Regions from separate parts of the Pseudomonas sp. LBUM1641 genome, predicted to be linked through region 2. Evidence: riboswitches for the same ligand, from Rfam matches in the RefSeq annotation. Region 2 holds a riboswitch; the other holds the start of a gene.
What was found. A riboswitch is a leader RNA that binds a small molecule or an ion and turns the genes downstream of it on or off. The one in region 2 is predicted to bind manganese.
Positions count from the first base shown of each region.

Region 1: it holds a riboswitch for manganese, as region 2 does, so the genes downstream of both, mntP (manganese efflux pump MntP) here and ACA046_RS27500 (TMEM165/GDT1 family protein) in region 2, are expected to answer to the same signal.

Region 1 covers NZ_CP166815.1:2,784,623-2,789,037, forward strand. Annotated here, with positions in the region: gene ACA046_RS12785 (NAD(P)-dependent alcohol dehydrogenase) at 18-1,085, shown strand; gene mntP (manganese efflux pump MntP) at 1,230-1,793, opposite strand; yybP-ykoY riboswitch at 1,804-1,971, opposite strand; gene ACA046_RS12795 (oligopeptide/dipeptide ABC transporter ATP-binding protein) at 2,012-2,962, opposite strand; gene ACA046_RS12800 (ABC transporter ATP-binding protein) at 2,959-3,954, opposite strand; gene ddpC (D,D-dipeptide ABC transporter permease) at 3,951-4,415, opposite strand, start outside.
Region 2 covers NZ_CP166815.1:5,983,960-5,988,374, forward strand. Annotated here, with positions in the region: gene ACA046_RS27490 (2-hydroxyacid dehydrogenase) at 67-1,032, shown strand; gene ACA046_RS27495 (methyltransferase) at 1,063-2,061, shown strand; yybP-ykoY riboswitch at 2,112-2,233, shown strand; gene ACA046_RS27500 (TMEM165/GDT1 family protein) at 2,321-2,905, shown strand; gene ACA046_RS27505 (M48 family metallopeptidase) at 2,949-3,767, opposite strand.

The DNA.
Region 1 (4,415 bases), 3.2 Mb from region 2:
TTACGCAGGTGAACGAAATGGCCAAGACTTACAGCTATGCCGCTCGTGACTCCAAGGACTCACTCAAACCCTTCACATTCGAGCGTCGCGCCCCCGGGGCCGACGACGTGCAAATCGACATCCTCTACTGCGGCGTCTGCCACTCGGACCTGCACACCGTGCGCAACGAATGGCAAAACACCCTGTACCCGTCTGTACCAGGCCATGAAATCGTTGGCCGGGTGACGGCGGTGGGCGCCAATGTCAGCAAGTTCAAGGTGGGCGACCTGGCCGGTGTCGGCTGCATGGTCGACAGCTGCCAGCAGTGCGAATCCTGCGCCGAAGGCGAAGAGCAGTACTGCGAAAACGGCTTCACCGGCACCTACAACGGCCCGGTGTTTGGTGGCGAAAATACGTTCGGCGGCTACTCGGACACTATCGTGGTGAAGGAGAAGTTCGTCCTGCGCATCTCCCATGACGAGAGCAACCTGGCGGCGGTCGCGCCGCTGCTGTGTGCAGGCATCACCACCTACTCACCACTGCACCACTGGAACGTCGGGCCGGGCAAGCGCGTTGGCGTCGTCGGCCTGGGTGGCCTGGGGCATATGGCGGTGAAAATCGCCCACGCCATGGGCGCCTACGTCGTGCTGTTCACCACCTCGCCGAACAAGCGCGAAGACGGCCTGCGCCTGGGCGCCGACGAAGTAGTGGTGTCGAAGAACCAGGATGAAATGGCCAAGGTTGCCAACTCCCTGGACTTCATCCTCAACACCGTGGCTGCGTCTCACAACCTCGATGCCTTCCTCAACCTGCTCAAGCGCGACGGCACCATGACCCTGGTGGGTGCCCCGGACAGCCCGCACCCGTCGCCGACCGTGTTCAACCTGATCTTCAAGCGCCGCAGCCTGGCCGGATCGTTGATCGGCGGCATCCAGGAAACCCAGGACATGCTGGATTTCTGCGCCAAGCACGGGATTGTCTCGGACATCGAGATGATCGACATCCAGAGCATCAATGAAGCCTACGAGCGGATGCTCAAGGGCGATGTGAAGTATCGGTTTGTGATCGATATCGAGAGCTTGAAGAAAGAAACGCACGCGGCCTGATTAATCGCCGCAGAACCCCTGTGGGAGCGGGCTTGTGTGGGAGCGGGCTTGCTCGCGAAGGCGGTGTGTCAGTCGCTCAATATGCTGGCTGAACCACCGCCTTCGCGAGCAAGCCCGCTCCCACATTTTGATCTTCGCTATTGTCTAGACCGACAGGTGCTCATACAAAATCGTCGCACCCACCAGCATCAGCACCACGCCGCCGACCATCTCGGCGCGCTTGCCCACCACGGTCCCCAACACCCGGCCGAGCATCATGCCGATGGTCACCATGGTCATCGTCGCAAAACCAATAGCCGCTGCCGCCACCAGGATATTCACGTCAACAAACGCCAGGCCCACACCGACCGCCAGTGCATCAATGCTGGTGGCAAATGCGGTCACGGCAAGAATCATGAACGAGTGCTGGCTCGGTTTCTCTTCCTCTGGATCATCGGCTTTCATGCCGTTGTAGATCATGTGCAGGCCGAGGCCGACCAGCAAGGTAAAGGCGATCCAATGGTCCCAGTCCTCCACCCAGCGAGTGGCAGCCTGGCCAATAGCCCAGCCAATAATCGGCGTGATGGCTTCGATCACACCAAAGATCAGGCCGGCCCGCAGGGCTTCGGTCAAACGCGGTTTGTGCAGGCTGGAACCTTTGCCGATAGCCGCCGCAAAGGCGTCCGTGGACATGGCAAGGGCGAGAAGGATGAGGGAAATGGGGTTCACGGTAAGACTTCCAGTCGGGCTATATGAGTCAACGACACAACCACACGCCCGACTTCAGGCATGGATGTGTCGCTGGTCTCACCAACCAAAATGGTGTTCGCACCACGGCATGTTGCCGAGAATGTTGATACGAACGCTTCGAGAATCCGAAGCAGGCTACTCCCCAACGAGGTGGCGGATCATAGCCTTGGCTACATGAAAATTTTGTTAACCGTGCCTCACGGATGTTCCAGATGACACCGCACCTGCTGACTCATCCCACCGGTCAACCGCTGCGGCCGCTCGCACCCTTGGGTGCGGCGCGGGCAGCGATCAAGGAAAAAGCACCCGCCCGGCAACACCCGGTTCCCCGGCAACTCGGTGGGCGCACTGACATACGCATCATCCAGCGCCACCCCCAGCTTGGGCACCGCCTCCAGCAGCAGTTGGGTATACGGATGCTTCGGTTGCTCCAGCACTTGCTCGGCACACCCCAGTTCCACAATCTGCCCCAGGTACATCACCGCCACCCGGTCGGCCATGTGCCGCACCACGGACACGTTGTGGGAGATCAGGATGTAGGTCAGCCCCAGTCGGCGTTGCAGCTCTGCCAGCAGGTTGAGGATTTGCGCCTGGACCGAGATGTCCAGGGCCGAGGTCGGCTCGTCCAGTACCAGGATGCTCGGATTGGAGGCGAGCGCGCGGGCGATGGCGATGCGTTGGCGCTGGCCACCGGAAAACTGGTGCGGGTAGCGGTCCAGGTATTCGGCGCGGATGCCCACTTGGGCGGCGACCTTGGCAGCGATGGTGCGCATTTCACCCTTGGGCGTATCGCCGAGGGCAAACAGCGGCTCGGTGATGATTTTCCAGATGGGCAGGCGCGGGTCGAGGGACGATTGCGGATCCTGGAACACGATCTGCACATGGCGGTGACGTTCCCGGGCGCTTTCGTAGACCCAGTCGACTTCGCCGTCGCTGGGCTTGACCAGGCCCATCAACAGTTGGGCGAGGGTGCTTTTACCACAGCCGGATTCGCCGACAATCCCCAGGGTTTCCCCGCGGCGAACCTGCAAGTCGATGCCGTTCAGGGCGTGGGCATAACCGCGCGGGCGGCCCAGCCAGTCGGTTTTCACCGGGAACTTGACCCGTACATCCCGCAGGGCCAGCAGTGAATCTTGAGGCACTGTCATTGCACCGACTCCCCGGCAGTCAGCCAGCACGCGCTTTTGCGGGTGCCGGCAGGGTTGATCAGATCCAGACGCGGGCGCTCGATGCACTGGCTCATGGCCTGGGGGCAGCGTTCGCGAAAGGTGCAGCCTGAGGGCAGGGCGGCGAGGTTGGGCACCTGGCCGGGGATGGTCAGCAGGTCGTCGCCAGGTTTCACCTGTTCCGGCAAACCGCTGAGCAAGCCTTGGGTGTAGGGATGGCGCGGGTCGCTCATCACTTGGGCGGTCGGGCCTTCTTCCACCACCGCGCCGGTGTACATCACGTAGACCCGGTCGCAGAACTGCGAGACCACCGCCATGTCGTGGGTAATCAGCAAAATCGCGGTGCCGCGTGCCCGGGCTTTTTCCCGCAGGAGCAACAGCACCTGGCGTTGCACGGTGACGTCGAGGGCGGTGGTGGGTTCATCGGCGATCAGCAACTGTGGGTCGCAGGAAAACGCCAGGGCGATCATCACCCGCTGGCGCATGCCGCCGGAGAGTTCGAAAGGGTAACTGTCGAGCACTTGCTTGGGGTCGGCGATGTGCATGTCCCGCAGCAGGGCGATGGCCTTGGCGCGGGCGGCGGCTTTGCTCAGGCGCTGGTGGTGGATGATCACGTCGAGCATCTGTCGGCCAATGCGCCGGGTCGGGTTCAGCGCGGTCATCGGCTCCTGGAAGATCATCGCCGCGTCCCGTCCGCGGATCTGCAACAGCTCTTTTTCGCTGGCGCCGAGCATGTCGCGGCCAAGCATCTGCAAGCTGCCGGCGGTGATCCGGTAACTGCGTTCCGGCAGCAGGCGCAGGCTGAGCATGGCGGTCACGGATTTACCGGAGCCGGACTCACCCACCACGCCGACCACTTCGCCGGGGTTGACGTGTAACGACACGCCGTTGAGTGCTTGGACGTTGTTGCGGTAAGCCGGGAACTCCAGGCTCAGGTTATCGATGGCAAGGACTGCCGGACTGGACATGGTCATTTCCCCTGTTGCCGTGGGTCGAGCAGGTCACGAACACCGTCACCCAGCAGGTTGAAACCGGTCGCGGTGACCAGGATCGCCAGCCCCGGAAAGGTCGAGTACCACCAGTTGTCGAGAATGAAATTGCGCCCGGTGGCAACCATCGCGCCCCATTCGGCGGTGGGCTGTTGTGCACCCAGGCCGATGAAACCCAGGGCCGAGGCCATCAGGATCGCGCTGCCGATGTCCAGGCTCAGCTGCACCAGCAACGGCGGCATGGCGTTGCGGCCCACGTGCCACGACACGATGTGCCAGCGCCCGGCGCCGAAGGTCTGGGACGCCTTGACGTAGCCCATCTGGCGAATGCTCAGGGCTTGGCCGCGGGCCAGGCGCACGTAGAACGGAATACGCACCACGGTGATCGCCAGCATCGCGTTGAACAGGCTCGGGCCCAGGGCTGCGGCCAGGGCCATGATCAGCAC
Region 2 (4,415 bases):
CTGATTATTTCATCTGATAGGCTCGGCAGATTACGCCTTCGAACCTCGTCGCAAAAGGTACAGTTGATAATGAACAATCGCCGCGCCGTCTTCCTTGATCACCCTTCCCTGGACCTCGGGGACCTGGACCTCAGCGGGTTGCGGGCACTCTTCAGCGAGCTGAGCCTGCACCAGCAGACCACACCCGAAAACATTATCGAACGCCTGCAAGGCGCGCAGGTGGCCATCAGCAACAAGATCGCGCTGAATGCCGAGACCCTGGCGGCCTGCCCCGAGCTGAAGCTGATCCTGGTGACCGCCACCGGCACCAACAACGTCGACTTGGTCGCCGCCCGCGCCCACGGCGTTACCGTAAGCAATTGCCAGGGTTACGGCACGCCGTCGGTGGCGCAGCATACGATCATGCTGCTGCTCAATCTTGTGACGCGCCTGAACGACTATCAGCGGGATGTACAGGCGGGGCTCTGGCAGAAAGCCAAGCAGTTCTGCCTGCTGGACCATCCGATCGTCGAGCTGGAAGGCAAAACCCTCGGCCTGCTGGGCCATGGTGAGTTGGGCGGCGCCGTTGCGCGCCTGGCTGAAGCCTTTGGCATGCGCGTGATCCTGGGTGCGATTCCAGGCCGTCCGGCTCGTGCCGATCGCGTGCCGCTGGACGAACTGCTGGCGCAGGTCGACGCGCTGACCCTGCACTGCCCGCTCAACGAGCACACCCGTGACTTTATCGGTGCCCGCGAACTCGCCTTGCTCAAGCCTGGCGCCTTCATCGTCAACACCGCCCGCGGTGGCCTGATCAATGAACAAGCCTTGGCCGATGCCCTGCGCAGCGGTCATCTGGGCGGCGCGGCGACTGACGTGTTGAGTGTCGAACCCCCGGTCAACGGCAACCCGCTGCTGGCCGGCGACATCCCGCGCTTGATCGTCACCCCGCACAACGCCTGGGGCAGTCGAGAAGCCCGGCAGCGAATCGTCGGCCAATTGATCGAAAACACTCAGGGCTTTTTCAGCGGCGCCCCGCTGCGCGTCGTCAGTTGATAAACTGCGCCCCTTTTCAAGGAGCAGACCATGGATCCGCGCAGTGAAGTACTGCTTCGCCAGGCCGAACTTTTTCAAGGCGACGTGCTGCTGGTGGGCTTGCCCGCCGACGACCTGCTGGGCCGCCTGCCCAATGCCCATGGCTGGAGCTGGCATGCCGGCGACCAGGCCGCACTGGACGCGCGTTTTGCCGAGCGCAGCCAGTTCGGCGTGAACGTGCCCGAGCGTTCGTTCGACACGGCGGTGGTGTTCCTGCCCAAGTCCAAGGACCTCACCGATTACCTGCTCAATGCCGTAGCGGCGCGTTTGCCCGGCAAAGAGTTGTACCTGGTCGGGGAAAAGAAAGGCGGTATCGAAAGTGCGGCCAAGCAACTGAACCCGTTCGGCAAACCGCGCAAGCTCGACAATGCGCGGCACTGCCAACTGTGGCTGGTCACGGTGGCCAATGCCCCCGAGCCGGTTGAGCTGGAAAGCCTGGCACAGGTGTTCGAGGTGCCGCTGGCTGAAGGGCCGCTCAGGGTGGTGAGCCTGCCGGGCGTATTCAGTCACGGTCGCCTGGACCGCGGCACTGCGCTGTTGCTGGAACATCTGGACAAGTTGCCAAGCGGCCACTTGCTGGATTTCGGTTGTGGGGCTGGCGTGCTTGGGGCTGCAGTCAAACGTCGCTATCCGCATAACACGGTGACGATGCTCGACGTGGATGCCTTTGCTGCCGCCAGCAGTCGCCTCACCTTGGCAGCCAACGGCCTGGAAGCCGAGGTGTTGACCGGTGATGGCATCGACGCAGCACCGATGAATCTGAACACGATTTTGAGCAACCCGCCGTTCCATGTCGGGGTGCACACCGATTATTTCGCCACCGAGAACTTGCTGCGAAAAGCGGCCAAACATCTGGCAAAAGGCGGCGAACTTCGACTGGTAGCGAATAGCTTCCTGAAGTATCAGCCGCTGATCGAAGAGCATCTTGGGGTGTGCGCAATCAAGGCAGAAGGCCAGGGTTTTCGCATTTACCGTGCCAAGCGCGGCTGAAATCTTTTTCCAAAAGAAGGCTTGCCGAATGGATTTTGCCTAGGCAGAATCCGCTCCGTCCTAGGGGAGTAGTCTCCCACGAGCGCCACGCTCGTCCGGCATACGTCAACATACTTGGTCAACAGGCCATGGCGTATGCGACCCAGGAGTCCGCACAGACGGACCGGGGTTTGACAAGACCTATGACACGAACACCTTACCCGGGGCGGGAAGGCTGTACGTGTCATAGCCGTGTCGACCCGCCCCTGGAACTTACCTGATGCTGGATTCCCTGCTTGTCCCTACCGCAATCGTTGCCTTGGCCGAAATTGGCGACAAGACGCAACTGCTCGCGCTCATTCTCGCTGCACGCTTTCGCAAACCCTGGCCGATCATCGCCGGCATCGTCGCCGCGACCCTGGCCAACCATGCGGCCGCCGGTGCCGTGGGGGCCTGGTTCGGGAGTTTCTTCTCGGATGCGGTGTTGCACTGGATCCTCGCGGCGAGCTTCTGTGCCACCGCGCTCTGGACCCTGGTGCCCGACAAGCTCGACGATGATGAAGCCAGTACGTCCCGCAAGTTCGGGCCATTCCTGACCACGCTGATCGCGTTCTTCCTCGCGGAAATCGGCGACAAGACCCAGATCGCTACCGTGATGCTCGCGGCGCAATACCCGGAACTGTGGCTGGTGATTATCGGCACGACCCTGGGCATGTTGATTGCCAACGTACCGGTGGTGCTGGCGGGGAATTTCGCGGCGGACAAATTGCCGCTGACGCTGATTCGTCGACTGGCGGCTACGGCGTTTTTCATCCTGGCCATTGTTGCGGTGTACAAGGCCATGCAGAGCAGTGGCTGGATCTAGGTAAGTCAGGTCATTCCCACACACGGTGTGGGAATGATCATTCTCAGGATTTTTTGGCCTGCTGATACAACGGCATCACCTTCGGAATCGCCGCCTGCAACGAGGCGATCCGGCTGTCGGAGGCCGGGTGAGTGCTCATGAACTCAGGTGGCGAGCCTTCCGAGGCCTTGGCCATTTTGTTCCACAGGGTAATCGCCGCGTTCGGGTTGTAACCGGCACGCGCCGACAACTCCAGGCCAATCAGGTCCGCTTCGTTTTCATTGCTGCGGCTGTTGGGCAAGGTCATGCCGTAGTTGGCCACGGTATCGGCCAGCGCCAGGCTGTCCTGACCCAGGCCGAACAAAGCACCGGCTCCCTGCTTCGCCATTTCGATACCGTAAGCCTTGGACATGGCTTCGCGACCGTGCTCACGCAAGGCGTGGGCAATTTCATGGCCCATCACGGCGGCGAGTTCGTCGTCGGTCAGCTTGAGATTGTCGATCAACGCGCTGTAGACAAAGATCTTGCCGCCAGGCCCGCAGTTGGCGTTCATCTCGTCACTTTTGATCAGGTTCACTTCCCACTTCCACTGCGCCGCATCTGGGCGGAAAGTGGGCGCCTGGGCGATCAAGCGGTTGGCTATTGCCTGCACGCGCTTGGCGTTGGCACTGGTCTTGTCCACCAGCCCTTTGCCACTGGCTTCACCCAGGGTCTGCTGGTACGACTGCGCATACATCTGGTCGACTTCCTGGCTCGACAACATGCTGAACATGTACTGCTTGCGCTCAACCCCCACGGCGCCGCCGCTGGTGGTGTTGACCGACTGACAACCCGCGAGCAATACCGCCGCGCCCAACGCACATACCGCTACTGTCTTTTTCATCAACCTGCTCCCTGGAAACATGGCGCGTATCGTAGTCGGCCAATTGTATCGACGCCAGATACAACAGACGTGTAGCCACCTGATTTCAGACATATCCCACACTGACGCAAAACATTCATAACCGCTGGCGACCATTCAATTTGCGACATTCGCCGATACGGCACTCATGTCTCCCCCGCTCGTGGCCGATATAAACAAGCAGCCAATCAACCCTGCGCTCGGAGCCGTCATGAAGTTCAAGTCGATTCAATTTTCTGTCGCGGCACTGGCCGGGGCCATTGTGCTGAGCGTGGTAGCGGTGCTGGTGCTGTACGCCTTGTTCGCCGGCGCCCGCACCCAGGAGATGGTGCAGGAACGCACCCAAGGGCAATTCGAACAGATTATCGAACAGCGCCTGACCGCACTGGCGCGAACCCAGGCGACGCTGATCCAGCGTGAACTGGAAGCGCCGCTGGTGACCGCCAAGGGCCTGGCCACCACCAACGCCCTGATGGGCATGAAGGACGCCAGTGGCAGCCCACAACTGGCCATCTCCCGCGAGCAACTGATCAACCTGATCCACGAAACCGTGGTGCGCAACCCGAAGATCGTCGGCGCCTATATCGGCTGGGAAGCCAACTCCATCGACCACAACGACGCCGCCTACGT